4 regions of the Mesobacillus sp. genome follow, and region 3 is predicted to be linked to each of the others. Evidence: riboswitches for the same ligand, from Rfam matches in the RefSeq annotation. Region 3 holds a riboswitch; each other region holds the start of a gene.
The links. A riboswitch is a leader RNA that binds a small molecule or an ion and turns the genes downstream of it on or off. The one in region 3 is predicted to bind thiamine pyrophosphate.
Positions count from the first base shown of each region.

Region 1: another riboswitch for thiamine pyrophosphate. It lies ahead of thiT (energy-coupled thiamine transporter ThiT); the one in region 3 lies ahead of AC3EBE_RS16650 (YkoF family thiamine/hydroxymethylpyrimidine-binding protein).
Region 2: another riboswitch for thiamine pyrophosphate. It lies ahead of tenA (thiaminase II); the one in region 3 lies ahead of AC3EBE_RS16650 (YkoF family thiamine/hydroxymethylpyrimidine-binding protein).
Region 4: another riboswitch for thiamine pyrophosphate. It lies ahead of AC3EBE_RS20495 (3-oxoacyl-ACP reductase); the one in region 3 lies ahead of AC3EBE_RS16650 (YkoF family thiamine/hydroxymethylpyrimidine-binding protein).

Region 1 is NZ_JBYNSB010000003.1:427-8,446, reverse strand. Features, by position in the region: gene AC3EBE_RS01440 (ATP-binding protein) at 1-786, shown strand, start outside; gene AC3EBE_RS01435 (GNAT family N-acetyltransferase) at 779-1,348, opposite strand; gene AC3EBE_RS01430 (dicarboxylate/amino acid:cation symporter) at 1,462-2,742, shown strand; gene AC3EBE_RS01425 (histidine kinase N-terminal domain-containing protein) at 2,801-3,931, opposite strand; TPP riboswitch at 4,191-4,297, shown strand; gene thiT (energy-coupled thiamine transporter ThiT) at 4,404-4,976, shown strand; gene AC3EBE_RS01415 (FeoA family protein) at 5,304-5,528, shown strand; gene feoB (ferrous iron transport protein B) at 5,525-7,537, shown strand; gene AC3EBE_RS01405 (FeoB-associated Cys-rich membrane protein) at 7,559-7,714, shown strand; gene AC3EBE_RS01400 (helix-turn-helix transcriptional regulator) at 7,830-8,020, shown strand, end outside.
Region 2 is NZ_JBYNSB010000017.1:22,555-30,574, forward strand. Features, by position in the region: gene AC3EBE_RS05790 (nuclease-related domain-containing protein) at 1-297, shown strand, start outside; gene tenA (thiaminase II) at 979-1,665, opposite strand; TPP riboswitch at 1,767-1,870, opposite strand; gene AC3EBE_RS05800 (malate:quinone oxidoreductase) at 1,974-3,473, opposite strand; gene AC3EBE_RS05805 (LytTR family DNA-binding domain-containing protein) at 4,086-4,523, shown strand; gene AC3EBE_RS05810 (DUF3021 family protein) at 4,538-4,981, shown strand; gene AC3EBE_RS05815 (alpha/beta hydrolase family protein) at 5,151-6,449, shown strand; gene AC3EBE_RS05820 (serine hydrolase domain-containing protein) at 6,527-7,849, opposite strand; gene AC3EBE_RS05825 (GNAT family N-acetyltransferase) at 7,951-8,020, opposite strand, start outside.
Region 3 is NZ_JBYNSB010000042.1:25,356-33,375, forward strand. Features, by position in the region: gene AC3EBE_RS16640 (ABC transporter ATP-binding protein) at 1-898, opposite strand, end outside; gene AC3EBE_RS16645 (ECF transporter S component) at 882-1,478, opposite strand; gene AC3EBE_RS16650 (YkoF family thiamine/hydroxymethylpyrimidine-binding protein) at 1,478-2,080, opposite strand; TPP riboswitch at 2,254-2,352, opposite strand; gene AC3EBE_RS16655 (hypothetical protein) at 2,421-2,672, opposite strand; gene AC3EBE_RS16660 (hypothetical protein) at 2,889-3,077, shown strand; gene AC3EBE_RS16665 (hypothetical protein) at 3,233-3,475, shown strand; gene AC3EBE_RS16670 (hypothetical protein) at 3,555-3,698, opposite strand; gene AC3EBE_RS16675 (DUF2238 domain-containing protein) at 3,695-4,333, opposite strand; gene AC3EBE_RS16680 (hypothetical protein) at 4,444-4,881, shown strand; gene fdhF (formate dehydrogenase subunit alpha) at 5,380-8,020, shown strand, end outside.
Region 4 is NZ_JBYNSB010000055.1:118,483-126,502, reverse strand. Features, by position in the region: gene AC3EBE_RS20520 (LytS/YhcK type 5TM receptor domain-containing protein) at 1-1,694, opposite strand, end outside; gene AC3EBE_RS20515 (YetF domain-containing protein) at 1,831-2,517, opposite strand; gene AC3EBE_RS20510 (DNA alkylation repair protein) at 2,631-3,338, shown strand; gene liaG (LiaG family protein) at 3,465-4,331, opposite strand; gene pepT (peptidase T) at 4,540-5,772, opposite strand; TPP riboswitch at 5,931-6,039, shown strand; gene AC3EBE_RS20495 (3-oxoacyl-ACP reductase) at 6,312-7,073, shown strand; gene thiM (hydroxyethylthiazole kinase) at 7,128-7,952, shown strand; gene thiD (bifunctional hydroxymethylpyrimidine kinase/phosphomethylpyrimidine kinase) at 7,939-8,020, shown strand, end outside.

The sequences.
Region 1 (8,020 bases), on a different contig from region 3:
CGGAAAGACGGTGTTTTTATCTGGGTTAGCTCCCAGGTATCTGTCATTCGTCATCCAGATACAGACCAGCCATTTGAAATATTTTCTGTAACCAGTGATGTATCTGCCAAGCTTAAAGCAGAGCATTTCATCCTCGAATATGAAAAGCTGAATGTCGTCGGACAGCTGGCGGCCGGGATTGCCCATGAAATTAAAAACCCTCTGACAAGTCTTAAAGGCTTCATCCAGTTGATGAAGGCCGGGCAGGAATTGAATAATTGCTATTTGGCCATCATGGAGGAAGAAATCAAAAGGATGGAGTCGGTTTCGAAGGAATTGATGCTGATGGCCAAGCCTCATAAAACAGATTTTAGTTCGTTTGATGTTAACTCCCTGGCGGATCATGCCATCACTCTTCTCATGGCTGAGGCGGCGAAAAAATGTGTGGAAATCATTAAGCGCTCGACACTCGACGACAGTTTGCTTCTTTGTGATGGAGAAAAAATCAAACAGGTACTGATCAATCTGCTGATGAATGCCATTGATGCAATGGATGTTCCTGGAGAGATTATTCTTGAACTTTCAAATGGAGACGGCTGCATATTGATTTCTGTATCAGATTGTGGGATAGGCATTCCTGATGAATTAATGGATAAAATCGGCAAGCCGTTTTTTACGACAAAAGAGAACGGCAATGGCCTTGGTTTGATGATTTGCTATAAAATTGTTGAAGAACATGGCGGAAGGATTTCAGTTGATTCCAGCAGTAATGGGACCACTTTTACCCTTCGTTTGCCTGTTAGATGATTTCGTGGGATGAAGGAACCTGGTATTGATGCCAATCTCTTGAAAGCAGGCTATAGACAAATAAATCGTGAAATTTTCCGTTTAAAAACTCTCCATCTCGCATAATGCCCTCTTTAGTAAATCCTAATCTTTCCGGAATGGCCTGGCTTTTGAAATTTTCTTTTCCGCAGCGGATCTCCATCCTGTTCAAAGCGAGGTCGTAAAACGCAAGCTTCAACAGGGCTTTTACCGCCCTGGTAACAATTCCTTTGCCCTGAAACGATTCTATAATATAGTATCCTATGCTTGCCTGTGAATTGTGCCAATCCACCCCCTGCAGGCCGATGCTTCCGGCCAGTTTTCCTTTATACCTGATGGCTAATTGAAGACTCTGGTTATTTTCATATTGTTCCTTCCACATATGGATGACATGGTAAAATTGGTCAACGGATTTCATTTTATCCACCCACGGAAGCCATGTTCGCAAAAATCCGCGATTCCTTTCAACGAGCCAAAACAGTTCCAAAGCGTGGCTCCCTTGAAAAGTATGCAATTCAATTTCCTGATCGACCTTTATATACACTTACTATCAACCTCCTCTGGCACTTTTCTCCAATCATGCAGATGGCGTTTAATAATCGGCATAAAGGGAATAAACCATTACATTATTTTTTATCTTTTTTTGGGAGGAATAACATGAAGCTAACTACCAGGATACTCATCGGTCTTGGCCTTGGTGCCATGACTGGCTTGATTCTTAACATATTTTCACCAGATTTGTTTACTGTTTTTGATAAATTCCTGTTTACACCGCTGGGGAAAATCTTTATCAATCTAATCAGTATGCTTGTCGTTCCAATAGTGTTGTTTTCAATCATCCTCGGTTCTGCGGGACTTGGAGATCCGAAGAAGCTTGGAAGAATTGGTTTAAAGACTGTAAGCTTCTTCCTGGGGACTACTGCAATTGCAATTATTATTGGCATTTCATTAAGCTATTTGATTAAGCCAGGTCTAATGGGAGAGTTCGATACAACCGGGGCGGATTTTAAAGCGGAAAAAGCTCCGCCGGTAAGTGAGACATTCCTGAATCTGATCCCGACCAATCCATTTGAAGCAATCACATCCGGCAATATGCTTCAAATCATTGTATTCGCGATTTTTATTGGGATTGCATTAACTGCATTAGGCAATAAAACCAAAGGTATTTTGAATCTCATCGAGCAAGGCAATGAAATTATGATGTATTTAGTAGGTCTCGTGATGAAGTTCGCTCCATATGGAACTTTTGGCTTGATTGCGACAGCGATTGGCAGTCAGGGTTTAGATGCTATAAAAGCTATGAGTGTATACATGCTTGTGGTTGTGCTTGCATTAATTCTTCATGGTTTATTAACCTATGGATCAAGTGTATATTTCCTTGCACGCAAAAATCCTTTATGGTTCTTTAAAGGATTCGCACCAGCAATGGGAGTGGCATTCAGTACATCCAGCAGTAACGCGACACTGCCTGTATCGATGGAAACAGCGCAAAAAAATCTGAAGGTTCCAGAGTCTGTCAGCAGCTTTGTGCAGCCTTTGGGCGCGACAATCAATATGGATGGAACGGCCATCATGCAAGGAGTTGCAACGATTTTTATCGCGCAGGTTTATGGTGCTGACCTGACGATGGCCGAGTTAGCGACAGTTGTCCTGACAGCGGTGCTTGCAAGTATTGGTACGGCAGGGGTGCCAGGTGTCGGTTTGATCATGCTGGCGATGGTCCTCAAATCTGTTGGATTGCCAGTTGAAGGTATAGGATTAATACTGGGTATTGACCGATTGCTCGATATGGCGCGTACAGCAGTGAATATCACGGGTGATGCAGCATGTGCGGTGATTGTTGCAGAATCAGAGAAGAAGCATGAGGCGAAGACAGCAAAAAATAAGGTAAAAACGATGGCCGACAAAAGCACTTTGGAGTATTCCGATAGAGCTTAGTCTCAATAAAAGCCCGTTCCTTCTTTATAAGGGACGGGCTTTTTGATAGTTGTGGGACTTACATTTCATTTCCGTTCAATGGCAAAAGAATGATAAATGATGTTTTGTCAGGTTCGGATGAACAGGCGAGTATTCCCTTATGTTTTTCAATGATTTCCCGGCAGACGAAAAGACCCAGCCCTGTTCCAAGTGTTTTGGTCGTGACAAATGGTTCAAAGATTGTCTTCAGTAAATTGTCTGGTATCACCGGGCCATTATTTGAGATTTCTAATTTGATATGAGTATCATTGACGAAGAATCCCTTGATTTCAATTCTCGGGTCGTCCCGATATTGGCTCAGGACATCAATTGCGTTGAAGATGATGTTGATGAGCACCTGCCTGATTTCATCAGCATACCCGTACAATTCCATCTTTTCGGCGACTTCCTTGTTAATCTTCACATTGGTATCAAGTATACTTGGATAAAGGAAATTTAATACCTCATCAATCATTTTATTTACTGAGAAAAAAGTTTTCTCTTTCCCAATCAGCTCCTTTTTGGAAAGAAGCAAAAATTGCGAAATCCGGAAATTCAGCTGTTCCAATTCGCTCGAGATGATATCGAGATACTTCATCTCAGGATGATCGGATTTTAACAGCTGGATAAACCCCTGAATGGAGGTCAGCGGGTTGCGGAATTCATGGATGAAGCTTGAAGTCATCTGCCCGAGCAAAGTCAGCCGGTCTTTATGGGTAGAATCGATGAACTCATTCTTTTCCTCGATGATCTTATTCTTCTGTTCATTGTAATAAGAAACGGCGTAGTACAGGAATGTATCAAAGCAGTAATTGATTCTGTTAATCGTGTCCTGAAGCTCTTCCCATCCCAGTTTCATTTTATGGAGATGTTTATAAATAACAGACCGCCCAGAGTTTACGTTATAAACAAAGTCCCCGATGTTAATGTCAGCACGGACCCTTTCTTCTCCGACGGCAAAAGCGATTTTTTGTAAATGAACCTCAAGCTCTTCATTCGATTTCGAAAAGATGGCCATGATGATTCCATACATTTCTTCCGCGTTTTTTGTAATTCTTAATTTATATGGATCGTCCTCAGATACGATGATCATTTCATTCCACTCGGCAATCAGATGTTCTTTTTCACTAGACAGGAAGCTTAGCAGTCGGTTCTGTGTAATTGGCAGCATTTAATTGAGTCCTCCAGTTTAACAATTCCGTTTTTAAAAACATTCGGTGGAAAAATGAAAATCCCTTTGTCGAATATTTAGAACATACGCAGAAAGGCGTCGAATTAGCAAAAAGGTGACTAAAGACCGATTTTTTTATCAGTATTTGTTAAATTGGTTGTCGACATTTTAATATAAATTATGAGTTGCATAAAAAGATGAAATTGTTTTCCTTGTCTTCGTAGATAAAAAGTAGTATATTCATAGTTGACAAATTAAATAGAACCACAAGGGGAGCTGCGTAAAGCAGCTGAGAGTGAGCGGCCGAGTTCTTACCCTTTGAACCTGTTAGTTAATGCTAGCGTAGGAATGTGGATGCGATAGGAAAGCAATCTTGGGAATCCTATATCGATCCCTCGATTGCTTTTTTTGTTTCTGAAGCAGAAAAGGCGTGTTGAAGCGGACCTCATTCTGAAAAGAAGGGGGAAGAAACATGAAACAAAAGCAAACTTTATTTTTAGTGGAAGTGGCAGTATTTTCGGCCCTGGCGTATTTATTGGATCTTTTTTCAGGGTTCCTATTTTCAAGGATCTGGCCGCAGGGCGGATCAGTTTCCATCGCGATGGTGCCTGTATTCCTGATGGCATTCCGCTGGGGATTAAAAGGCGGTATCCTTACCGGATTCATATTTGGACTTTTGCAATTCATTCTTGGGATGTCTCAGATTTATCATCCGGTACAAGGCATTTTGGATTATCTCGTTGCCTTTGCTGTTTTGGGATTGGCAGGTGTATTCGCCAGCCAGGTGAAAGCCTCCCTTCAGGAAGGACGGGGCAAGAAGTGGATAGGCCTGATTGTAGCTGGCACGTTTATCGGGAGCGCACTTCGATTCATCGCCCATTTTCTTTCAGGGTGGATTTTCTTTGGCAGCTATGCACCAAAAGGGCAGCCAGCATGGGTGTATTCAGCTGTTTATAATGGCACTTATATGCTTCCAAGCATGATTCTCAGTGCGATCATTGTCATCCTTATTATCAGTTCAGCACCTAATAGGATGCTCAAATAGTCAATCTTAAGAGGAGCCAGGTGCTCTTCTTTTTTTATGGTTTAATATACCGTTGCAGGTATATACTTAAAAAGTAAGATTTGTCAATTATATGGCTAAAAGCAGGTTATGAAGTTCCGAACCTTAAATCTGTGATTAATGTCACAGTGGAGGTGAGAGAAAAATGATTAAATAAAGATAATCATTCTCAATTAGCAAAATGTTTAGAAATGAAGAGAAACTGCTTTAACAATTTAATTTTAATTATAGCTCAGTGCCCTATCTTCCGAGGCACTGTAAATGTGAATAAGTAAATAACCAAAACATTTTCGGAAAAAGGTGATGGCTATGCTGGGGAATCTAAAGACTGGGGAAAAAGGCCGGATCTTGAATATTGCTGGTGCTGACAAGTTTGTTAAAAGAAGACTGCTAGACTTAGGTATTGCTGAAGGAGCAGAGGTATGTGTCAAGTGCATCCTGCCATTTGGCGGCCCGGTAATGGTCGAATCTTGCGGCCAATGCATCGGTATCCGCAGGAAAGAAGCGCTTAGAATCGAAGTGGAAAGAGTATGAATAACATTGCGCTTATAGGTAATCCAAATACAGGCAAAACCTCCCTGTTTAATAATTTGACAGGTTCATATGAATACGTAGGCAACTGGAGCGGCGTAACGGTTGAGAAGAAAGTGGGGGTCCTGAAGAACGGAAGGGACAAGCTCATTGATCTGCCAGGAGTGTATACACTTAACCCATTATCCAAGGATGAAGGAGTCGTTACCAATTTCTTTCTCCGCGAGCCATTCCAAAAGCTGCTTAACATCCTGGATGCATCGCAATTAAGAAGGAATCTTCATTTAACCTTGCAGGTAATGGAATATGATGCGCCTGTCATCATTGGCTTGAATATGCTTGATGTCGCCAAAAGCCGAGGAATTGAAATTAATATTGAAGAACTCTCGAGTCAATTGGGTGTCACGGTCGCCCCAGTAGTCGCAAGGTCCGGAAAGGGCTGTGATGAGCTTGCCGAGCTTGTTACAGGGGAAGCCGTAAAAACAGGAAAAACGAATCTGGTCTTTTACGGAAAAGCCATCGAGGATGGAATCCTTAAGCTTGCAGCTATGCTCCAGGGCAGAACGGGCATTTCTTCCCGCTGGCTTGGCCTGCAGCTATTCGAAGGAAATCCTTATGTAAAGCATTTTCTTGAACAAGAACTATCCATTCAGGGAATAGATTCACTCATGGAGTCCGTGGCTGTTTCTCATTCCAATCATACTGGTGATAAACATTCCCTGGACCAGGTCATCTATCAGAAGCGCAGTGAAGCAATCGAGAGGATTCTCTCTGCCTCTGCCACAAGGTCAGCTGCCAAAAGCATACCTTTAACCGAACGGATCGACATGATTGTCACAAACAAATTTTTAGGGATTCCGATTTTCTTGATGTTGATGTATTTAATGTTCATGCTGACGTTTGACTGGCTTGGGTTCCCGCTGTCTGATGCACTTGACTCGATTTTATCCGGTCCCGTCACTAATGGAATTGCGGCTGTGCTTTCTGCGGCAGGAACCTCAAAGTTCATTGAGGATCTGATTCTTGAAGGAATCGTTGCGGGAGTAGGAGGAGTCCTTGTTTTTGTCCCGCAGATTTTCATTTTGTTTTTCTTTATTTCGCTGCTTGAGGATTCTGGCTATATGGCCCGTGTTGCACTCGTAATGGACCGGTTGATGGAATCCGTCGGGCTGAATGGCAAGGCCTTCATTCCAATGATGATCGGATTTGGCTGCAATGTCCCGGGGATCATGGCTGCCCGCACCATTGAAACACCAAAGGAAAGATTGATGACAATCCTGCTGACTCCGCTGATGTCATGTTCAGCGCGTCTTCCCGTCTATGCCTTATTCGTTGGCGCATTCTTCCTTGAGCATAAGGCACTTGTTGTTTTAAGTCTGTATGTTTTAGGAGTGCTTGTTGCGTTACTGCTGGCAAAGGTTTTTTCAAAGACGCTATTGAAGGGGGAAACCTCCCTGTTTGTAATTGAGCTTCCTCCTTACAGGCTGCCGCAGGCAAAAGCACTCTGGAGGAGCACTTGGGATAAGGGAAAGGGCTTCATTAAAAAAGCAGGAACCTTCATCTTTGCAGGATCGGTGCTGATCTGGCTGCTTGCTTATGCCGGTCCGGGTGGTGTGAATGTCAGCATGGATAACAGCTATCTGGCTGCCCTTGGCGGAATAGTTGCACCTTTATTTGCGCCAATTGGCTTTGGGACATGGCAAGCCAGCGCTTCCCTTTTTACAGGCTTCCTGGCAAAGGAATCGATTATCTCGACTATGAACATCATTTATTTTGTGCCTGATGAAGCAACATTGCAGGGATTGCTGGCAACCTATTACACTCCGCTGGCAGCATATAGTTTCATGGTTTTCATCCTTTTATACGTACCCTGCCTGGCGACAGTAGCAACGATATACAAAGAAACCGGCTCCAAGCGCTGGACAGCTTTTTCCATCGGTTACGCATTAGTGATTGCTTACGTGCTATCGCTGGCTATTTATCAAGGTGGAAAGTTTATTGGACTAAGCTAATCCAGAAAAGGAGGCTTTAATATGATCGCGAACATTTTAATCGGGGGAGCGATATTTGGCTATGCTGGCTGGGCGTTCTTCCGTTTCATAAAAAAATCGAAGCAGGGGAAATGTGCAGCATGTTCCCTGCAGGATTCTTGTTCCACAAGCTGCAGCACAGTACAGGATAAGAAGTGAAATGGCAGGATGTGAGCAATCACATCCTTTTTAAATGCTCTTTTCAATAAAAACATTTGAATTTCACCGTTGTAAGTGTAAAATTACACTAAAAGAACTTAAAAGGATGAAGCGGATGACCAGGGATGAAATCATCAGTCGAGTGTCGGAAAAAATAAGAGTGCTGAGGGCTGAAGTAGGATATACGCAGGATAAAATGGCAGATATAATCGGTGTCTCCAAAAAGACGCTGGTGCAGATTGAAAAAGGAAGGGCTCAGGCGGGCTGGTCAACCGTTGTGACCATTTGTGCCTTATTCAGAGAGAC
Region 2 (8,020 bases), on a different contig from region 3:
CCTAAATATAATTATGAACAGCTGGAGAAGGGTATTTATTGTAAATCATGCAAGTCTTTTGCCACTTTTATTGTGAATCATGATATCGTTTGCAACAGGTGCGGATACCATGAAAGGATTGAACCTGCTATTTTAAGGAATGTAGAGGAGTTCAAACGACTTTTTCCTGAAAGGATAATCACTACTCAGAGTATTTATGAATGGTGCAAAGTAGAATTGAATAAAAAGACTATTAACAGGATTTTAAAGAAAAACTATATCACAGTTGGCACTACACGGGATACACACTATAAGTAGAGTAGATCTATTTTAGTTCTGATTGTTATTTCTCGTTCTCCTTTCCCAATGAGGTCGCCTTTCGGACAGTTTTGGGGCTGGTCCTTCTATTCCTGTCCGAATGAGGTCGCCTTTCGGACAGTTTTTTGGGCTGCTCCTTCTATTTCTGTCCGAATAAGGTCGCCTTTCGGACAGTTTTGGGGCTGGTCCTTCCATTTCTGTCCGAATGAGGTCGCCTTTCGGACAGTTTTGGGGCTGCTCCTTCTATTCCTGTCCGAATGACGTCGCCTTTCGGACAGTTTTGGGGCTGGTCCTTCCATTTCTGTCCGAATGAGGTCGCCTTTCGGACAGTTTTGGTCCTGCTCCTTCCATTTCTGTCCGAATGAGGTCGCCTTTCGGACAGTTTTGGGGCTGCTCCTTCCCTTTCTGTCCGAATAAGGTCGCCTTTCGGACAGTTTTGGTCCTGCTCCTTCCATTTCTGTCCGAATAAGGTCGCCTTTCGGACAGTTTTGGTCCTGCTCCTTCCATTTCTGTCCGAATGAGGTCGCCTTTCGGACAGTTTTTGGGCTGGTCCTTCTATTTCTGTCCGAATAAGGTCGCCTTTCGGACAGTTTTGGTCCTGCTCCCTCTATTCCTGTCCGAATGAGACCGCCTTTCGGATATCAATCATTCAGTGAAGCTTAATGTTTACGTTTGTCCTTGTCACTTTTTCACTAATTCCATTTGTACAGGCCACTCTTCCAGCTTATAGGCCATATCCCAAAACATATATTCAAGCTGACAGCTCAGCAAAAAGTGTTCTCTCATTCTTTCCTTTTCTCTTTCAGAGGCTTCCTCAGCAAGTTCATCGAGCCTTGCACAGAATTTTTCAGTGATGCTATCTGTCCGGCTGCCGTAAAAGCTGATCCATTCATAAAAAGGATGGGTGCTGTCTGGCTTTATTTCATTCAATAGGTTTTTCCCTATCTCCCAATAGGTCCAGGGGCAAGGCAATAATACAGCCAAAATTTCACCCAGTGTTCCTTCATGGGCAACGCTGAGCATATGGCGGATGTACTGATGGGCAGCCGGGGCTAATGCAAAACCTTGCAGCTCATCGTATGAAACCCCAGCAATTTCACAAAAGTTATTATGAGGATGTACTTCGCTGTGTAAAATGAATGAAATTTGCTTATTGAACATTTCCATATCTTCGCGAGTCTCGCATTTGGAGATGGCAATTCCATAGATTCGAATAAAGGAGCTTAAATATTCAAAATCCTGCTTGATATAGTGGACTAATTGCTCCGGCAACAGCTCATCATTGGCTATTCCTTTTACAAATGGATGCTCAAATATCGCCTTAAAAATAGGCTCTGCTTCTCTTCTCAAATCTGCTGAAAAACTCATGGACATTTCCCCTTTTATCAGTTATTTTGGGAAGACGTTAAATGGAGCGATTCAACGAAAAAACCGCTCCAAAAATGGAGCGGCAGAATAATTATTTTTACCCGGCACAGACTCCACTTTCCTACGCTAGTATGAACTAGATCAGGTTCAAAGGGTCCAGGATTCTTCCCGTCTCAGCCATGTAATGGCTCCCCTAGTGGTCTTCCTATTCGATTCAACTTTACTCTACAATTCGTTTTCATAAAAGTCAAACAAATAAATGCTCCAAAAAATGGCCACCCATCAAAGATTGGCGGCCATCCTTTATATTAATTATGAACCACGACTTTTTCATTCAACCCAAGCGTCTTTGCAGTCGATTCATGAATTTCATGGAAAAGCTCAGGGTTGTCCACTAATGAAACGCCATAAGAAGGAACCATTTCTTCTATTTTCGCTTTCCACTTGAACATTTCTTCTGGGAAGCACTTCTCCAGCACTTCAAGCATGACATGGACGGCTGTTGATGCACCTGGTGACGCACCAAGTAATGCTGCTACCGAGCCGTCTGCGGCACTGACGACTTCAGTACCGAATTGAAGCGTTCCTTTGCCTGCTTCTGTGTCTTTGATTACCTGAACACGCTGGCCTGCTACGACGATTTCCCAATCCTCGCTTTTTGCACTCGGGATGAACTCACGCAATTCTTCCATGCGTTTTTCATGCGAAAGCATAAGCTGCTCGATCAAGTATTTCGTCAATGCCATTTCTTTTACACCTGCAGCAAGCATTGTAATGACATTGTTTGGTTTCACAGAACTGATTAAATCCAAGTTCGAACCAGTTTTTAAGAACTTAGGTGTGAAGCCGGCGAACGGCCCAAACAACAGTGCTTTTTTATTATCAATGAATCGTGTATCAAGATGCGGAACAGACATCGGAGGAGCCCCTACCTTTGCCTTTCCGTAGACCTTAGCATGGTGCTGTTCCACCACCTCAGGGTTTTTGCAGACCATGAATAGTCCGCTTACCGGGAATCCGCCGATATGCTTGGACTCAGGAATACCGGTTTTTTGCAGCAGATGCAGGCTTCCGCCGCCGCCGCCGATAAAGACAAATTTTGCACTGTGATACTCAGTATTGCCGGTATTTTGATTATGGACCTTTAATTCCCACAGGCCATCGCTTGTACGTTTAATATCCTTAACACTATGGTTATAGTTTATCTCAACATCTTTACGCTTCAAATGGTCAAATAACATGCGTGTTAACGCACCAAAGTTTACGTCCGTTCCAGAATCGATTTTGGTAGCCGCAATCGGGTCATTCGAGGTACGGCCTTCCATGATCAGCGGAATCCATTCCTTCAATTTCTCAGGATCCTCGGTGTATTCCATCCCCTTAAACAGAGGTACAGTTGAAAGCGCTTTAAAACGATTTTTCAAAAACGTAACATTCTTTTCCCCTTCAACCAGGCTCATATGTGGAAGTGGCCTGATGAATTCATGAGGATTTTCAATCAGATTTTTATTTACAAGAAAAGACCAAAACTGTCTTGAAAGCTGAAACTGTTCATTTACTTTTATGGCTTTGCTGATATCGATAGAGCCGTCAGCTTTTTCAGGTGTATAGTTAAGCTCGCACAATGCCGCATGTCCCGTTCCGGCATTATTCCATTCGTTGGAGCTCTCTTCGCCTGCGCTTGCAAGCTTCTCGAATACTCTGATTTCCCAATCAGGTGCTAATTCTTTAAGTAAAGATCCCAAAGTCGCGCTCATGACTCCAGCACCAATTAAGATAACGTCTGTTTTTTTCTGTATGCTGTTCATTATAAACCTTCCTTATCCCCTATATTTGAAAAAAGGAGTAGGCACTCCCGCTCAGATGTTTGAAAGCAAGGGGCGCTTACTTAGGCACAAAAACATTTCCGTCACAAATAAAAAACCATTCAATATCTATTATAATGATTGATATATTAAAATATCTACTATTATCTGATAATTATAGACTATTTTTGTAAATAAAAAAAGTAAGAAGCGTTACCAGGACAGAAGCAGGGGGACGTACCCGTTGCTTCCATTAGTCCAATTAAGTTGACTGAGGCATAAGAAATGTATCAGCACTTCATTCCCTTCACCAATTTTAACCAGTGTCTCAGGGTTTTAAACAATATTATTTTAAAAAAGTGAGTTGTCTGGTTGCTAATTAGAATTCAACAATCTCCTGCTTTAAAAATTCTTTAATTTCACTGGAAGCAGAAGATACGTCCCCTTGCTTCCGCATCGTTTATCTCTACCTTAGAAGAAAGAGGTTTTATTGTACAGGTCGGCGAATTAAAGTATTTAGATATACTTAATCTTGGGCACAGGGTACGTCCCCTTGCATTGATAAGTTGAGATTGGAAGCACAGGGTACGTCCCCTTGCTTCAGTGGGTGATGAGATGAAGATTTCGATTGAGGAGATTAATAAGGATTTGGCTGAGGAGATTCTGATCCGGTGTCATGAGGTGGATGATGAGGTTAATGAGATCATTAATAAGCTGAGGACTGATCAACATTTGATTATTGGGTATCAGGATGAGGAAGTGCACCGGATTAGGCTTGCTGACGTCTATTATTTCGAGGCGGTGGATGGGAAGGTTTTCGGGTACTGCAAGGACAGTGTGTTTGAGGTAAAACAAAAGCTTTATGAGCTAGAGGATTTAACCAAAGGGAAAAATTGCTTCCGGGCATCCAAATCAACGATTTTGAACATAGCGAAGATATCCTCTATTTCCCCTTCCATCAGCGGCAGATTCGAAGCGGTGCTTGATAACGGGGAACGTGCCATCATATCAAGGCAGTATGTGCCTGTCCTGAAAAATATGCTCGGATTGTAACTGGAGGCCTATATATGAAGCTAACTGAATTTGCGCAAAAAATCATGAAGGATTTCTTGATCATTTTTGCCTTAATCATCATTATCATAACGAGCTTACGGCAAATCTATATTCCCGATATGGCATTTGATCTGCAATCGATTTATATCCTTATGGCCTTTTCGTTCATAAGTGCATTGACGGGATTGATTTTGTATTCTCCCAATGATCTAAGCGAGAAAAAAATGCGACTAAGGATCATCATTCATTTTTTCGCCCTCGAGGTCTTATTGATCTTCCTGGCGAGCGTTTTGGAGATTGTGAGCAATGCCACAGATATCATCATTCTCGCTTTGCAAATTGCTATAATTTACTTCCTTGTCCGTCTGCTGTCATGGCGCAATGATAAAAAAGAAGCCCAAAAAATCAATGAAAAGCTGATGGCATTAAGGAAAGACAGCTCAAATCAATCTAAATAAACTTTCTGGAGCAGCTCTCCTGGAACAGATAATTTTGCGGTAAGCCAGAGTGCTTACCGCTTTTTTTGCAACTTACTTGCCTGTGGATGCAACTTACTTAATTTCTATATACTTCCTTATAGCAGTTTAATATGATGAGCTCATAGAAAATTGAAAAGGAGCAACTGCTATGGGAACTTTAATCTTATTGTTTGTGTTGATTGTTGAAATTTCTTTTGCAGCCTACAGTTTAATCACAAAGAAAAACCATTATAAAATGAAAAATTGGTCACGGATTGTCATCTTTTTTGCCTTTTTCATTCTAATCTTTTCACCGGTGATTGAGTGGAGTTTCCGCTGGGTTATGCTTGCCGCTCTTCTTTTTATCCTGGCTTTAAAGAGCACGATTTCTCTCATCCGTAAAAAAACTCCACAGTACAAAACATCTTCTGTTTTGTGGAAATCGATTTTCATACTTTTCGCCCTGGTATTCACAGCTGCACCAGCACTTATTTTTCCACAGTATGAATCACCGAAAGTGACGGGCGATTACTCAGTCACAACCGCTACCTACACGTACGTTGACAAAAATCGTGTCGAGGAATTCACTGACACGGGCGAAAACAGATTCGTAAATGTGGAATTCTGGTATCCTGAAAAAGGGGATGGATCATATCCGCTATTGGTGTTCTCACATGGAGCTTCAGGCATAAAAACAAGCAATGCCTCTACCTATAACGAGCTGGCCAGCCACGGTTATATCGTCGCATCAATCGATCATCCCTATCATTCCTTTTATACCTCTTCAGTGGACGGAAAGAAAGCTATGATCAATTCAGATTATAATCTTGAAGTCAGCAATGCCAATAAAGATGGCATTTACACGAGGGAACAGGAGTATGGACTTATCCAAAAATGGATGAAGCTGCGGACAGATGATATGAATTTTGTCATTGATACGATCCTTGCAAAAACGAAAAGTGACACTGACAACGTTTACCAGCATATCGATACCGACAAAATAGGCGTATTCGGCCACTCAATGGGCGGCGCTGCAAGTGTCTGGCTGGGCAGGGAGCGTGACGATATCTCTGCGGTTGTAAATATTGATGCTCCGTTCTTTAGTGATCTTATTTATAAGAAAGAAATGGACGATTTCGTGGCAAAAAGCGAGGCATTCCCGACCCCGCTGCTCAATATTTACTCTGACGATGTTTGGGATCAGCTCGACAGCAACTCCACTTATGTCGCGAACAAACTCGATAATGAACAATTCAAAGACGCTATCACTGTTCATTTTAAAGGCGCCAAGCATTTGGGCCTGACCGACCTGCCGCTTTTCTCTCCAATCCTTGCGAATATCCTGCAAGGGGGAAAAGCCGAGATTGATAAATACTACAGCATCGAAACGGAAAATGAACTGATCCTTCAATTTTTCGACTATGAATTAAAAGGCGTTGGACAGTTCACTCCTAAAGAAACATATTAGTTCAGCAAAGACTGCAGATAAACTCAAATAAATCCGAGTTTACCTGCAGTCTTTTTGTCTGTCCGTTCCCCCTTAATTTAATTGGATAAACCACCAGATAAGTCCTTATAAACTTTATACTTTTTCCCATGAAAATCTTTATACTCGATAGCTTCCATTGTCCCTGAAGCTGAATAGTTGAATATGATTTGCTCATTAATCATTTCTGTTAAAAATATTGACTGAGTGGAATTATGACTGACTGGTACAAGTTTGAATTTATATAAAACACCGTACATTTTTGCTACAGTTAGATATAGTTCACCCTGTTTTATAGAAATCTCAAATACTTTATTGTTATCATGTTCAATTACATACCTTCCAGTCATGCTTTCTATGTTTGTCATGCTTATTTTCTCAAGAGGGAGAGGAATTGATACCTTTTCCTTAAAAATTAGTTTAGCGATTTCTTGAGTTAAGTGGGTAACAGGCGTTATTGCCATATTGCTTAAAAAGATGATCGTTATTTGTTCATCAACAAATCTAAGAAAATCGCCAAAAAATCCGCTGATGTCTCCAAAATGGTGTTCACACTTTCTATTTAGGAACTCGGATATCATCCAGCCACAAGCATATGAATCTTTATTTGGAGTAACCATGATCTCTTTTAGTTCCTTATTAAGGATTTTGTTTGATTTTAGTGCCTGATCCCAAATGAATAAATCCTCGGTTGTGGAATATAAACCATATGCACCTAGTGGAAATGATAAATCGGTATATGCGGGGTGAATCGGATTCTCCCAGAATGAATAGCCTGTTGCCAGATTCGGAACGATCTGTATACCGTCATCACAACCAGTATTATACATTCCCAATGGCTGGCATATTTTTTCCTGTATGTACTCTCCAAATGAAAGACCTGAAACTTTTTGAATTATAGCAGTAAGCAAAGCATATCCTGAGTTTGAATACTCAAATCTGCTTCCGGGTTCGAAATTCAATTCAAGGTTTATAAATGAATCGATCAGTTGATTTAAAGTTGAAGGCAGTCTCATTGTTTTTGACCAAAAATCAGGGAAACTTGTGTAATTAGGAATTCCTGATGTGTTAGTTAAACAGTGATAAATTGTAATTTTTTCACCCTGAGGAACATTAGGAAGATACTTACCGATGCAATCATTTATATTCAATTTTCCCTTTTCATGCAATTGAAAAATGGCAAGGGCAGTAAAGGCCTTAGTAAGAGAACCAATACGGAATTTGGTAGTTGGTTTATTTAGAACCTTATGTTCCCAATTTGCCATCCCAAACCCTTGGTTTAAAATTATATTTTCTTTAGAAGCAATTAATATTGATCCATTCAAATAACCATTTCCATTGTATCGATCTATCCATCTACCTATCTGTTCTTCTATTACCATATTAATCACCTTATTCCCTAATCAAATCTAATCGTTTTATAAGATAAAAAATCTGTCATAACTCCAATTATACTAATGATTCGAACCGTTCCATTCCGACTTCAGTAATCCCATGGAAATGATGTCATAGTATTTTCCTTCACGGTAAACGGAAGACCGCTTTCTTCCCTC
Region 3 (8,020 bases):
TGATTCTTGTATTTTTTAATAATGACAAAGCTTTTTCTGTGTCGTCGATCTGTTCAATTAGTTCTTCGACTGACAGTGGATAGGCAGAAGAACTTATCAACCCTGATTCCTCCAACTTAATAGCAGCGCAGACAGTCCTGGGAAGCCAGATGCCTTCCTTTGCCAGCTCATGTGCATAATCAGTAAAACAAACTCTTGGATTCCCATCGAAAATCAATTGTCCTCTAGCATTTAAAATCACGCAGCGGTCAATGATTCCAATCCAATTTTCCAGATTATGCTCTATGATTAAAATGCTCAGAGAGTTCTTAAGCTTTAGTTCCTTCAATGTCTCAGTCAATTCCATGCTTGATACAGGATCGAGATTAGCTGTTGGTTCATCCAGGATCAGTAATTCCGGTTTCATTACAAGGGCACATGCAATTGCTAACTTTTGCTTTTGCCCGCCGGACAAAGTATGGATCATTCGCTCTTTCATTGATAACATATCGACTAAACTTAAAGCCCAATCGATTTTCTCTGTCATCTGTGATCTTGGTGTCTGGATGTTCTCTAGTACGAAAGCGAGCTCATCTTCCACTGTCAGCATACAAAATTGTGCATCTGGATCCTGGAGGACAAGACCAACTTTTTGATTTATTTCGCCCGGGCCAAAGGATGATGTGTTTCTGCCGTGAAACTGGATTGTACCCTCCATAATTCCATCAACGGAAGATGGGTATATATTATTCAGGCAATAAGCTAATGTGCTTTTACCTGAACCGCTTGGCCCAAGCACCAGTACAGTTTCATCTTTTTGCATGCTGAATGAAATGCCATTTAACACTTTGCCTCCGGTATCGAAAGCAAAGGAGAGACCAGATACAGTTAGGAGGTTTTCTTTAGGCTGAGAATTCATGATTCTGCTTTGCCTTTCTGGTTTCTTTGCCAATTGGGAAGCTGTTCAGTGCGCCAGTCTTTGCCAGGCTGTCACTAATAAATTTCCCCAGAAGACCGGCCAGGAGTGCCCCGCTTGCAAGTCTAACCAAAAACATGGCTGTTACATATCCAGGAGATAAAGCGGTGTAACCGGACAGAAAATAACCCCACAAAAAACTTGTTACAGACGATCCCATTCCTGCTGCCATAAGAACCCAAACAGAATAGTTTTTCCATCTCCCAGCCGCAAAGACAGCCTCTGCACCGAATCCCTGTATGATTCCTGCAAGGATTAAACGTGGGCCTGCTGCGTTGCCAAGCATTACTTCAATCATCGCGGCAATTGTCTCAGAAAGAAGAGCTGCGCCAGGTTTTCTTATGACATAAGAAGCAATGATGGAAACGATGAACCAAATCCCGAAAATAAAATCATATCCGATCAATCCGAACATACCTACCAGCACATTACCAAGCTGAAGGAATAGGAGATATATAATCCCAAAGACAACTGCAAGGACAGATAATACTACCACCTCACGAAGTTTCCAGTTTGTAAGCATTATCTCTTCTCCTTTCTTGATGGGCTGTTGGCTGACATTGTGACAGTCATGACGATATGTGAAGAATCACTCTTTCTTGCGCCATCGAAAGCCATCTCGAGTGCTTCAAATACTTTATTTGCCTCTCCGTCCATCCTTGACGCATAGTGGACCCCGCCTGAAAAAACACCTTGTTGCTGTGCGGCTCTGACCTGTCCCATTATGACATCCATATATGTAGGTATCCCAAGCGGATATAAGGCGAATTGGACTGCTACCTCTTGTTTTATTTCACGCGAGCTCAATTCGTTCATACGTAAATGATCATTTGTCATAAAGGCATCTCCTGTGGTATCACCAGGACAGCCGTTAGAGAAGGTTGCATTCAAGACCACATGATGCCCTGTTTTAGCAGCGTTTAGATAGATAGCTTTTACTACATCGAATACGTGTTCAGAATTGCCCCTGACACATGTGCTTATATCGTCAGTCTCTATCCAGACCTTTGAAGTATCCACCTCATTTAAAGTTGACATAATGATTCCTGCAAAATTGTCTGACATAGGATAGATAGAAAATCTTGCTCCGGAAATTTCGCTTGTTCCACATAATCTTTTACTCACTGCTTTTCATCTCCTCTTCATTTTTAAGCTGGCTTTGTAAAGCAACAGAGATTCCTGTCGGCACAACAGTTGAATAACGCGATTGCCTTATAAATAGCCATATGTAAAAACAAAAAACTGCACCCCATGGGAAGGGTGCAGTAGAATACAGCCGTTTCTGAATAGCGTAACGGAAAGGTTCTTCTGCACTTCCCCACGCTGGTATTATCCAGATCGAGTAATAAGGGTCAGGACGTAGTCCTTCTCAGCGAATAGCTCCCCTAGTGCCAAAAATATGCAGTTATTGTTTCAAAATCATCTTAAAGCAGTTGGTTGAAGTTGTAAATATAAAAATATTAATTTATTTTTCATTCGAATTTTTTTGGTGCTTCCTCAGTCGATATTCGTGGGCAGATCCAAGCTCTTGGTTAAGCAGCCATTCCATTTCCTCAAGAGCTTCCCTGGTGACAACAGGATCATGCCAGGACCAGTGTACCGTGTATACGAAATAATAGTTTTTGATTTTCCTAAATACGACGATTGAGTTTGGATAATCATTAAACTGGGCTTTGATATTGTATCTCTTTGCGTATGACCATTTAGTTAATTCCATGTCAAAACCCCATGTCTATGTTTTCATTACAATTACCCTGACTGACAAAAGGCAAAACAGACATAAAGCCAAAGGAAGTGTCAATACCTGTCTGTATGTGGTAAAATAAGTGGCATTGAGAAATTGTTAGCGACAAATATCTGCATGATACCACCTGCTAGCAGGTTGATAGTTAAATAATATCGAGTAAACGCGAAACCTGGAGGGAAATAAGCAATGAATGAACCCCAAAGAATACAACTCAATGTAAGAGTAGCTAAGGAAACCTCAGATATGTTGGATGAGATTGTGGAATATTATCAGGAGAATACCAAAATCGGCAGGATTTACAAAGGTGATGTCTTGACAGATATTATCCAGAAGTCGTATGAAATTATGCAGAAACAAAAAAGGCTGAACAGATAAAACAGTATTGATGCAATAAAGCAATTTTACGGCGAATGTTAAGACAAATTGTCATAGCTAAATGTGGCAAAATTATGAACAAAACAGTTGCACTTGGCAATAATAAGTCGTATTATTTTAATAATCTGATAATTAGACTTAAGGTGGTTATACTTATGATGAGAATGGCTATTGCTGGTGTTGCTGGTTTTGTTCTCGTGTTTATAGAGTCTTATATTGTAATGGTTATAAAACAATATGAAGCAGTAGACTTTGGGGGAATTGCTCCATTTGTCAGTGTATGGACGATGAATTTTTTCCTTGTGTTCTCAATTCTTACTCACATCAAATTCTGGTATGAGGAAAGAGAGGCACAGCGAGAGGAAGAAGCTGCAGAGAGAGACCGGTTTATTAATTAGAGATGTTAAAGGCAGCCATGATGGCCGCCTTTTTTTCGTTCACAATGAAATCATTCTTTCGCGACAATTTTAGTTTTTATTACCTTTGATCATCATAGTCTTTCTCAGCTTCTTCAGCAGCAATTCTCAACTCCTGAAAAAATAATTGGTCATTGCATACCATGCTATGTTTTTGCTCCTCATCATTCAGATTATGATTTTGTGTTGTCTGATCTTTTTTCATTTGTATACCTCCTTTTGTTTTATTCCTATTTCCCTTTCAAGAAGGCTGTTATGCATCTTGGTGAAAAGAAGCAGGGAAAGCAATGCTCCGCTGAATGTAAGGAACATATCCCATTGAGTATCCCAAAAATCCCCCTGTGCTCCGAGAAAATCGTGAGCCGCTTTACCTCCTCCTGTAAGAGTTGCAAATAGCCATTCAATAATTTCATACAGAGCTGCAATCGACAGGGTTACTGATAAAGCCAACCAATTTACCAGTGCTCCTATAGAGAGAGGAGTTTTTCTCATCAGGATCTCGCGGAAAATGATGACGATTAGCCCTTTCATCAAGTGTCCAAACCGGTCATAATGGTTTCTTTTTAAATTAAAATGATCTTTCAGCCAATCGAATAGCGGAACATTTGCATAGATATAGTGCCCGCCAATGAACATCAGAATTGTCACAAAAGCAATGATGGTATAAGACAGAGTGGTTAATGGGAATCTTTTGTATAGAAAAGCCGTTACTGCGATCGCCACAATAGCTGGTAAAACCTCTGCCACCCACGTTGGTAAATAGGCAGGCTTTATCGCTGACCAGGCAAAAAAGGCTAAGACAATAATAAATAAAAGAATATGTAGATTTCTTTTCTGCAAATAACCAACTCCTATGAACAAAATGATTATGTAAAGTATTTGATTTATTTCCATTTTTAATCCTTAATTCTACTTTTCTTAACTAAACTCATACATAATGGAGGTTTCCCATGTCTGGAATCAAGTGCATATACAGCTTTGATGAGGAAGAGCAATATTTAAAGATCGATTTTTTACCGGCGGACAGTGATGGATCTCAGTCCTGGAAGGCTTATGTATTTGATGAAAATTGGACTGAATTAATTGGCACGGCAGCATCTGTATCAAAACGATTTGCAGATGTTTTGGAATATGCGTATGAAAGGCTGAGTCTTAGGGGGAGGATTGCCGTTATCTCAGGTCTTGATGCTGCAGGCAGAAATGTATCAGCGGTAGATACTTCGCTTTTCCACCTGCAGGCATTGCTGTATTCTTCGGCGATCCTTGTCATTGAGGATTGGAAAGAATTCGAAGAGTTTGGCTTCAAGAGTGATAAATTATCCAATGGCGAAATATTTTATTACCTTGCATCAGAAGATACAGCACAGGACTCTTGCCGTTTTTTGTAATTTTATCTAAATGCGTTTCGTGAATTTTGTTGATTTGCGTACTCTGGACATAGAATTTGGTGCAAGGAATACGGGTTCAAAGAGTTAGTCGAAATGAAATATTAAAACGTCATAGAAGCTTTTTAAAAGAGTGAATGGTCTGTCGCAGATTGTTTTTATCAGGCAAAACAAATGATCAAAGCCCTTTCGATTTTTCGAAGGGGCTTTTTAATTTTAAGCTCTGTTAAACTAGGCTCTTGATTTTCGTTCCAGACGCTTCGCTTTCCTCGGGGCGTGCGGTGAGCCTCCTCGTCGCTTTGCTCCTATGGGGTCTCACCTGCCCGCTTCATCCCGAAGGAGTCTGCGCGCCTTCCACTTCAATCAACAGGGGTTAAAAATCAACAATCGGACTTAACAGAGCCTAATTTTTTTAAAAAATTAGCTTTAAAAGGTTAAGTTTTTATTTCGATAGGGTAGTGAGGAATAGGGCTATTTTAAAAAAGAAAGGAAGATGAGGCTTTGTCTGGCAAAATTAATGTAACCATCAACGGTGCTGAAGTGGCAGCAAATGAAAATCAAACAATCCTTCAATACCTTTCTGACAGCTCGATTGAGGTTCCCAGTGTATGCTACCATCCGAGTCTGGGCCCAATTGAAACCTGTGACACTTGTTTAGTCGAAGTAAATGGGGAAATGGTCAGATCGTGTTCAACAAAAATGAAAAACGGAGATATTGTTGATACAGTCTCTCAACATGTGAAAAAAGCACAAACAATCGCCATGGATAAAATTCTTTTTAATCATGAATTATATTGTACGGTTTGTGATTACAACAATGGGACTTGTGAGGTACATAATACCGTCAAAGAAATGAAAATCAACCACCAGAGCATCCCGTTTGATCATAAGCCATATGAAAAAGATTATTCGAATCCATTCTACCGGTATGATCCTGACCAGTGCATTTTATGCGGAAGATGTGTGGAAGCATGCCAGGACGTACAGGTTACCGAAACTCTTAGAATTGACTGGGATCGTGACCGTCCCCGTGTAATCTGGGATAACGATGTCCCTATCAATGAATCTTCCTGTGTTTCATGCGGACATTGTTCAACTGTTTGTCCATGTAATGCAATGATGGAAAAGGGAATGGAAGGAGAAGCTGGATTCCTGACTGGAATTGCAAAAGAAACACTCCGTCCGATGATCGAAATTACCAAAGGTGTTGAAACTGGATACGGTTCTATTCTGGCTATTTCGGATATGGAAGCAGCCATGCGCGAATCCAGAATCAAGAAGACGAAGACCGTTTGTACTTATTGCGGTGTAGGCTGCAGCTTCGATGTTTGGACGAAAGGCCGGGAAATACTTAAGGTTGAGCCGCAGATTGAGGCACCTGCCAATGGAATTTCAACATGTGTAAAAGGGAAATTCGGCTGGGATTTTGTTAATAGTGAAGAACGTCTGACAAAGCCGCTTATCCGTGAAGGCGACAGCTTCCGAGAAGCAGAGTGGGAGGAAGCACTTAACCTGATCGCGTCCAAATTTACTGATATCAAGAATGAATATGGACCAGATTCTCTTGGTTTTATCACTTCCTCTAAGTGTACAAATGAAGAATCGTATTTAATGCAGAAGCTTGCAAGAGCAGTCATTGGGACAAATAATATCGACAACTGCTCAAGATATTGCCAGACTCCAGCTACTGTGGGCTTATTCAGGACTGTTGGTTATGGAGGAGATGCGGGGTCCTTTAAGGATATTGCCATGTCTGACTTAGTCATTATCATTGGCTCTAACACATCAGAGGCCCATCCAGTCCTGGCGACTCGCGTAAAAAGGGCCCAAAAGCTGAATGGCCAAAAAGTCATAGTTGCGGATTTGCGGAAGCATGAAATGGCTGACCGCGCGGATCTGTTTATTAGGCCAAAATCGGGAACCGACTTAATCTGGCTTTCGGCAGTTACAAAATATATCGTAGACCAAGGATGGGCAGACGAGGAATTTTTAAATAATAAAGTTAATGGACTTGCAGAATATGTAGATAGCCTCGAAGGGTTCACATTGGAGTATGCGGAAAAGACAACTGGCCTTTCCAAAGAAACATTAATCGAAATTGCTGCTCATATTCATGAAGCAAAGAGCGTATGTGCTTTATGGGCCATGGGTGTAACGCAGCATCTCGGCGGCAGTGACACCAGTACAGCTATCTCCAACTTGCTGTTGATTACTGGCAATTATGGCCGTCCGGGAACAGGGGCGTATCCTCTTCGCGGCCACAATAATGTACAGGGAGCCGGTGATTTCGGAAGCAGCCCTGACTCACTTCCGGGATATCAGAAGGTTTTTGATGATGTTGCTCGCGAGAAATTCGAACGGGTATGGGGCACGAAGCTTCCGGCTGAGCCAGGGATCAATAATCATGACATGATTGATGGCATGCATAATGGAACGTTGAAAGCTCTGTACATCAAGGGTGAGGAAATGGGACTGGTTGATTCTAACATCAACCACGTTCATGCAGCCTATGAAAAATTGGATTTCTTTGTTGTACAGGATGTGTTCTTCTCAAGAACAGCTCAATTCGCTGATGTAGTATTGCCAGCAAGCCCAAGCTTTGAAAAAGAGGGAACATTCACAAATACTGAACGCAGAATCCAGCGTTTATACCAGGTATTCGAACCGATGGGTGAATCGAAGCCTGATTGGGAAATCCTGGTTGAGGTAGCTAACCGCCTTGGTGCAGGCTGGACATATCAGCATCCAGGTGAAGTCATGGCGGAAGCTGCAAGCCTGATGCCAATTTACGCAGGAGTTTCATATGAACGGCTTGAAGGCTACAACAGTCTGCAGTGGCCCGTAGCACAGGATGGTACTGACAGTCCAGTCCTTTATTTGGATGATTTTCCATTCCCTGATGGCAAAGCCCGACTTCACCCAGTAAAATGGTCAATTCCAGTGCAGTATGGTGAAGAATATGACATCCATGTAAACAATGGGCGTTTATTGGAGCATTTCCATGAAGGGAATCTAACATATAGATCTGAAGGGATCACGTCAAAAACTCCAGAAACGTTCCTGGAAGTTTCTCCAGAGCTTGCGGAAGAACGGGGCTTAAAGGATGGCACACTTGTAAGGCTGACATCGCCATATGGCAATG
Region 4 (8,020 bases), on a different contig from region 3:
GTACCGTTTTCTGGTTCACTTTCAATCTGGAGAGAGGCCTTTTCTCCGAACATCATCACAAGCCTCCTATTCACATTGTAGAGAGCGATGCCGCTGCCTTTTTCGGAACTGATGATCTGTTTGCCCAGCTGGTCAATCCGCTCTTCGGTCATGCCCTGCCCATTATCCGCAACAAGGACGATTGTACCGCCGCCAGTCTTTTGGATGACGATTTGGATGTGGGAATCCTGTTCCATATTCTTTATTCCGTGCTTCACAGCATTCTCTACAATCGGCTGCAGTGTAAGCGGAGGAATTTTCACAAGAAGTGCAGCATCATCAATCTCATATGTGATCCTTAATTTTTCCACGAATCGGGCCTCTTCAATGGCAAGGTAGGCCTTCACATGCCGCAGCTCCTGTTCTAGGCTGGTCATTGTGACTGTTGTTGCTGTCAGGTTTTGCCGCAAAAAGTGTGAAAGAGAAACGAGCAGCATCCGCGCTTTGGCAGGATCGATCCTGGTCAGGGAAGTTATGACATTCAATGTGTTGAAAAGGAAATGCGGGCTGATCTGCGCCTGAAGTGCCTTTACTTCTGCTTCCTTGGCGAGCTGGTAGGCCTTGTCCGCTTCGGCGATTTCCAGCTGATTGCTCAGGAGATTGCTCAACCCGGAAATTAGCTCGATGACCACATTCGTTATTTCTTTTTCCGACTTAAAATAAAACTTTAATGTGCCGATTGTTTCTCCACGCTGCTTAAGCGGAGCAATGACGGCAGCACCAAGCGGGCATTTCCGCTCATCACAGTGGATCGTTTCGTCATTGGCAACGACCAGCTCCCCGCTTTTCAGCACCTCTCTTGTAATCTGGGTCTGGATTAAGCTGTTGGAGCGATGATGGTCATCCCCGAGCCCAATATGGGCGAGAATGTCCGTCGTATTCGTCATTGCGACGGCACTTGTCTGCACTTCTTTGTGTAAAATCCGGCAAACCGCCTGTGCTGAATCCTGATTAATCCCTTTGCGGAGGTGGGCAAGTGTTTTGTCCGCGATCCTTAGCGTTTTTTGCGCGAGAAGGGCACCTGCCTTTTCCTCTTCGGAAACTACGTTCTTGATGACCATCAGGAAAAGCGCTGAGCCCAGCCCGTTGGCGAGGATCATTGGTATACCGATGATTTCAACCAGTGTCTGCGCTTTATCAAATGGCTTTGCCAGCAGCAGGATAATCAGCATCTGGACCGTTTCTGCAATAGCCCCGACCATGAAAGCAGTGGTCAGGTTAATATTTTTCTTCTTCTGCAGACGGCCTGAGATGATTCCTGCTACAATCGCAGCGAGACCGCAGGCAAAGGCAGTAAAACCGCCGAGTGTGAAACGATGGAGGCCGGCGATCAGTCCAGCGCCAATCCCTACCTTATAGCCGCCAAGCAAGCCGGCGATGACGATCCCAATCACGCGGGAATTGGCAATTGCTTCATCTGATGCAAGGTCAGCCGCCCAGCGGTTGAACTGCAGAGTGTCCGTGTTGAAGCTCATACCTGAATATGTACCAATGATCCCGAAAAAACCGAAAAAGACGATGGCAAAATACTGCTGCCGCCGATTCAGTCTGTCGTGGTAAATGAGGCTGGTGAAAAAACGGAATCTGGTCAATATGAAAGCAATCGTGACGATAATGCCAAGCCGTTCCAGCATCGTAATTAAGAGTTCGAACATATCCGTTCTCCTTCGGAGGTGGGTTTATATACTTGTTTTAATTTTATCGGAAGGGAAGGGAAAGTAAAAGCGAGGAAATCAGATTGGTCTAATAAGTTATTATTGAAAAAAACTGCCTGTTTGAGATACAGGCAGTTCATCGGGATTTTTTTTCAGCAAATAAAGTTCCATCACTCTGCAGCTCAGCATAGAACGTCTCAGCTATTCTGCTGATGCCTGTTCTTTTCAGTTCATTCATCAGCCAGTCCTCGCTGATATTGAGCTCTTTCAGGTTTTTCAAGACAACCCTGCCGTCAACCACAAGCTCGGTTGGCAAATATAGCCGAGGGGAAGGAGTCAGGCCTGCAGCTTTTTGGGTTATATTTTCATATTCAACCTTTTTCAGGACGCTTAGCTGTCCATTTGGCTCTAGAATCGCATAGTCTACTTCTGATATTGAAAATATATTTTGAATCCTGAGCAGCATCGTAAGATCATCCATATTCAATTTAGCGGATTTCATCGCCTTTTCGTTAATTTTCCCTTGCTTGATGATAATCGTTGGTTCACCATCAAGCAAAATACGGGCCTTTGCGGATTTAAGGCTGATGTATTCAATTGCCAGTGTGAAAGTTGCCCAAAGTGCCAGACCTGTGACACCATCGATTAATTTAATATCTCTGTGCACGACCATATCACCAGCGATATTACCAAGCGCAATCCCTGTAATATAAGTAAAGAATGTCATCTGGCTTAATTGTTTTTTGCCGAGTATTCTCGTTAGGAATAATAAAACGGAGAAACCAATTAAAGTTCTTATCGTAGTAGTTAAGATTGTTTCCATGAGACTCTCCTGATTTTAATGGATTCTATCAATATAACATTTGACTTCCGTGCGCTAATTATTCCATTTTTGGTTTATACTGATAAAAAAGTTTGTAATTAGGGGGCGGCGGAATGAGATTGGATGAAGTAATGGGCAAGCTTGAAGAAATGGGCTCCGAGCAAACAAGGAATACACTAAAGCGACATGGGGCAAGAGAGCCTTTCTTCGGTGTGAGAGTCGGAGATTTGAAGATGCTGGTCAAGCATGTGAAAAAGGATCAGGAACTTGCTCTCGCACTCTATGATACGGGAAATAGTGATGCCATGTATTTGGCTGGTTTATCAGTGAATCCGAAGCTGGTTCCAAAAGACACTCTGCAGGATTGGGCGAAAAAAGCGTATTGGTACATGATTGCAGAATACACGGTCGCTGGAGTTGCAGCAGAAAGTCCATATGGACATGAGCTTGCTTTGGAATGGATCGAGTCTGATCATGAGATGATCGCAGTCTGCGGCTGGAGCACTTATGCCAATTATTTATCCATCACTCCGGACGAGGACATAGATTTAGAGGAAGTCCGGAGCCTTTTAAGTCTGGTGGAATCAACGATCCATCAGGAAAGAAATCGCGTAAGGTACGTGATGAACAACTTTGTCATCTGTGCAGGGGGATATGTGCAAGCACTGCATAAGGAGGCATCGGAGGTCGCAGGTACTATTGGCAAGGTGCATGTGGATGTAGGCCAGACTGCTTGCAAGGTTCCTTTGGCTGCAGACTATATTAAAAAGATGGAAGAGCGGAATAAGATTGGGACCAAGCGGAAGACATGCATTTGCTAACAAAAAAACCTGGGCATCTGCGGGAGTGCAGCTGCCCAGGTTTAGGATTAAAGAGCTTGTTTCGCATTCGAGTTCATACACTTTTAGTTTTTGTGTGAAAGCAACAAAATTAACGAACAGAGCCTATTAAAAGATTTCAATATTGCCGCTTGATACATCAGCATCGATTGCATGCTTGCCGCTTCCGTGTTTGCCTGATAATCCGTTATCGTTTTCTATCTTGTTTTTCAACTTGAACTCACACGAAATATCTCCGCTGCTTGTTTTTCCATTCAAGGTGAAGTCTGCATCATCCGGGAGGTCCAGCTCAAGGCCGCCGGAGCTGACATTTAAATTGATATCATGAGTTACTTTCGCCATCTGAATTTCCAGTTCGCCTGAGGAAACATCTGCATCAAGTTTACCCGAGTAGTTCTGGACACTGACACTTCCTGAACTCACATCGAATGTTCCAGATTCGGCAGTTAGCGAATTAATTTCAACCTCTCCAGATGAGCTGTGATGCTCCAGTGTTTTTACATTCATGTTTTTAAGAACCAGGCTGCCGGATCCAACATCAATGGCCAGCTTATCCAGATTCATTGGTTCCTGTATAGAATACCCTTTAAAGGTGATTTCACCTGAACCAAGTTCGAGCTTCATGTTTTGGTCATAGTCCTCAGGAATGTAAATCGTCAAAGAGGTCTCATCAAGCTCAAACCAATTGAACCAGAAGAATCCTTTCCGCTTTGCAGAAACTTCGATTGTATCCCCGCGCTTATGCACAGAAACAGTTCCCTTTCCCTCGAGCTCAGCGCTGACATCATCTCTGTCTTCAGGAACGACGGTCGTGCTGATGCTTGAAACATCGATCGAGATATTCTCGATGTTTTTCGTAACCTTAGCAGAATCCTTCGCCTTTGCGAAATTGAGCCCATCCCCGCCAATCAAATAATTCATCCCAATATAAGCACCGGTAATAATCAGAAAAATAACCAAAACCCGCTTCAACATCCCAATTTCCCCTCTCAATCAATCTCTATATCCAGAATAAACCATTCACCAGCGCACACCAATGCCCCTCAGAACCAAATCCGCCTAAGACCAGAGCCCGATTCAATCCCCGCTTCAACACTTTAAAGCACTGGGGGTCAGACCCCCAGTGCGGGAATGCGTTAAAGCGCCGGGGGTCTGACCCCCGGCGCGGTGATGTGGTAAAGTGTTATGCTTTGGCTTCGTATAATTTAACTACTTCTACGATGGTTTCTACTGCTTTGATCATGTTGTTGACTGAGATGTATTCGAAGCGGCCGTGGAAGTTTTCGCCTCCTGTGAAGATGTTCGGTGTCGGCAGTCCCATATAGCTTAGCTGGGATCCGTCGGTGCCGCCGCGGATTGGCTTGACGATCGGCTTGATGCCGAGGTTTTCCATTGCTTCGTATGCGATGTCGACGATTTCCTTCACGGGCTCGATCTTATCCTTCATGTTGTAATATTGGTCTTTGATTTCAAGCTCAACTCGATATTCACCATATTTCAGCCTTAGTTCGTTGGTGATTTGCTGCATGAGATCCTTCCGTGCCTGGAAGCTGTCCCGGTCAAAATCACGAATGATATAACTCAGCGTTGTTTCCTCCACATCGCCATTGATGGAGCTGAGGTGGAAGAAGCCTTCATATCCCGCTGTATGTTCCGGAGCCTCTTCTTCAGGCAGCCTGCTGTTGAATTCCATCGCGATCTTCGCGGAGTTGACCATTTTCCCCTTTGCCGTTCCAGGGTGGACATTTTTTCCCTTGAAGGTCACCTTGGCACCAGCGGCATTGAAGCTTTCATATTCCAGCTCGCCTAGTGGGCCGCCGTCAATCGTATAGGCGAATTTCGCATTGAATGCTTCGACATCGAACCTATGCGGCCCGCGGCCTATTTCTTCATCAGGTGTGAAGGCAACCCTGATTTTCCCGTGCTTGATTTCCGGATGCTTGACCAGATAATCCATCGCCGTCATGATTTCAGCGATTCCAGCCTTGTTATCAGCTCCAAGAAGGGTTGTGCCGTCTGTCGTGATCAAGGTGTGTCCCTCGTATTGCGGCAGCTCAGGGAAATCCGCAGGAGAGAGGATGATGTTCTGTTCCTTGTTCAGCATAATTTGCTGACCATCATAGTTTTCAACTACCTGAGGTTTAACATTTTTTCCTGTAAAATCAGTAGCCGTATCCACGTGGGCAAGGAAGCCGATTGTCGGTACATCCTTATTGGTATTGGCTGGAAGCGTCGCCATTACATAGCCGTTTCCATCGATCGTGACTTCCTGCATCCCGATGCTATTCAATTCTTCGACAAGCATATTCGCAAGTGTAAGCTGTCCCTCGGTTGAAGGGCAGGTTTCACTATTTTCATTCGACTGGGTATCCACTTTTACATAGGTTGTAAATCGTTCAATAATTTCATTCTTCAATTCCCTTCATCTCCCATTCATGAGTATATTTTCATATTATCACACATCTTTATGAAGACAATTTCTGGGGAGGTGAATAATGGGAATTTTTTAATAATAATCGGAAAATGCTTTACATATAAAAATGTTAAGGCTACTATGAAACTAATTAAATATCGTTGTACTACTAGGGGTGCCCTGTGTCGGGCTGAGAGAAAAACGGCAGTTTTTTGACCCTTTGGACCTGATCTGGGTAATACCAGCGTAGGAAAGTAGTAAGAGATGATTTTTTTCCCTTACATTGCTTTTAAAGCCAGGTCCTTTCACGGATCTGGCTTTTTTATTTTTTTGCTCTGAAATAAGGCTGTTGATTTCCGTTCCAGGCGCTTCGCTTTCCGCGGGGCTGGCGCTGAGCCTCCTCGTCGCTTTGCTCCTGCGGGGTCTCACCTGTCCAGCTGCGCCCGCAGGAGTCTACGCGCCTTCCACTACAATCAACAGTATCTTAAAAATCAAATCTATTTTGGTTATATCAGAGCAATATTCCAAGGAGGTTTTCAAAAATGGAACTAAAAGATCAAGTTGTACTGGTGACTGGCGGCAGCCGGGGATTAGGAGCAGAAACAGTGAAGGCTTTTGCGAGGGAAGGCGCAAGGGTTGTCATAAATTATTTCCAAAATGAAATGAAGGCAAAGCAGCTTGAAGAGCAAATTGGCAAAAACGCACTCGCCATCCAGGCTGATGTGAGAAATCCGGAACAAGTGCAAAGCATGTTCAAACAGGCTAAGGAACATTTCGGGACTCCGATTACCACGGTGGTAAATAACGCTTTAGTCAGCTTCAAGTTCGACCCTGTAACGAACAAGGATGCGTTTTCCGTAGGCTGGGAGGATTACAAGGCTCAGCTTGAGGGCGCCATCCGAGGAGCATTGAATACAATCCAGGCTGGACTACCTGATATGAAAGAATCCCGGTTTGGCAGGGTTATCAATATAGGCACAAACCTGTTCCAGAATCCAGTCGTTGCCTATCACGACTATACGACAAGCAAGGCAGCCTTGTTAGGGTTCACTAGGAATATGGCAAATGATCTAGGGAAACACGGCATAACCGTCAATATGGTTTCAGGCGGTTTGCTAAAAACAACAGACGCCAGCGCGGCGACATCTGCTGAGGTATTCCAGCTGATTGAATCCTCGACCCCTCTCAGAAAAGTGACCGATCCGGCAGAAGTCGCAGATGGGATTGTTTTCTTTGCATCTCCATGGGCGAGGGCAGTTACAGGGCAAAACCTTGTGGTGGACGGCGGCCTGGTCATGGATTAGAAGGCGAAAGCCAGCACCTGGAACGAACTCACGAAAGATGAAGGAGGAATTGCTATGCAAAAACAAGAGATTGCCAGCTTGCTAAAAAAGGTCCGTACTGAGAATCCATTGATACATAACATCACGAATGTCGTGGTCACCAATTTTACCGCCAATGGATTGCTTGCGCTCGGTGCCTCGCCGGTTATGGCGTATGCACCTGAAGAAGCTGCCGAAATGGCCGCAATCGCAGGATGCCTTGTATTGAATATCGGAACATTGAATACGCAGGTAGTTGAATCGATGCTAATAGCCGGCAAATCAGCCAATAAGCATGGAGTGCCGGTCATTCTTGATCCAGTCGGGGCAGGGGCGACAGCTTTCAGGACAGAAACGGCAAGGAAACTGATGGCAGAGTTAGAGATTTCGATAATCAGAGGGAATGCGGCGGAAATCGCCAATGTTGCCGGTGAGAATTGGGAGATTCGCGGAGTAGATGCCGGTGAGTCAGCTGGTGATGTAGCCGAGCTCGCTGTTTCAGCTGCCAAAAAATTAAAAACAACCGTTGCTTTAACAGGTAAGGATGACATCATAACCGATGGCGTAACAACAATCATTGGCCACAATGGCCACTCAATCCTGACAAATGTAACAGGAACCGGCTGTCTTCTTTCCTCGGTCGTTGGAGCCTTTTCGGCTGTGGAAAAAAATCAGCTTCAGTCAGCAGCTTCTGCGATCATTACCTATGGAATCTCAGCTGAAAAAGCAGCAAATCAAAGTGCGCACCAAGGGCCGGGAAGCTTCCAGATAGAATTCCTGAACCAGTTAAGCAAAGTGAATGAGGACGATATCATGAGACTTAGTTCTTTTACGAAAAGGGAGATGAATGAATATGTTTAAAGCACTGACAATTGCCGGATCGGACAGCGGCGGAGGAGCAGGAATCCAGGCTGATCTTAAGACATTTC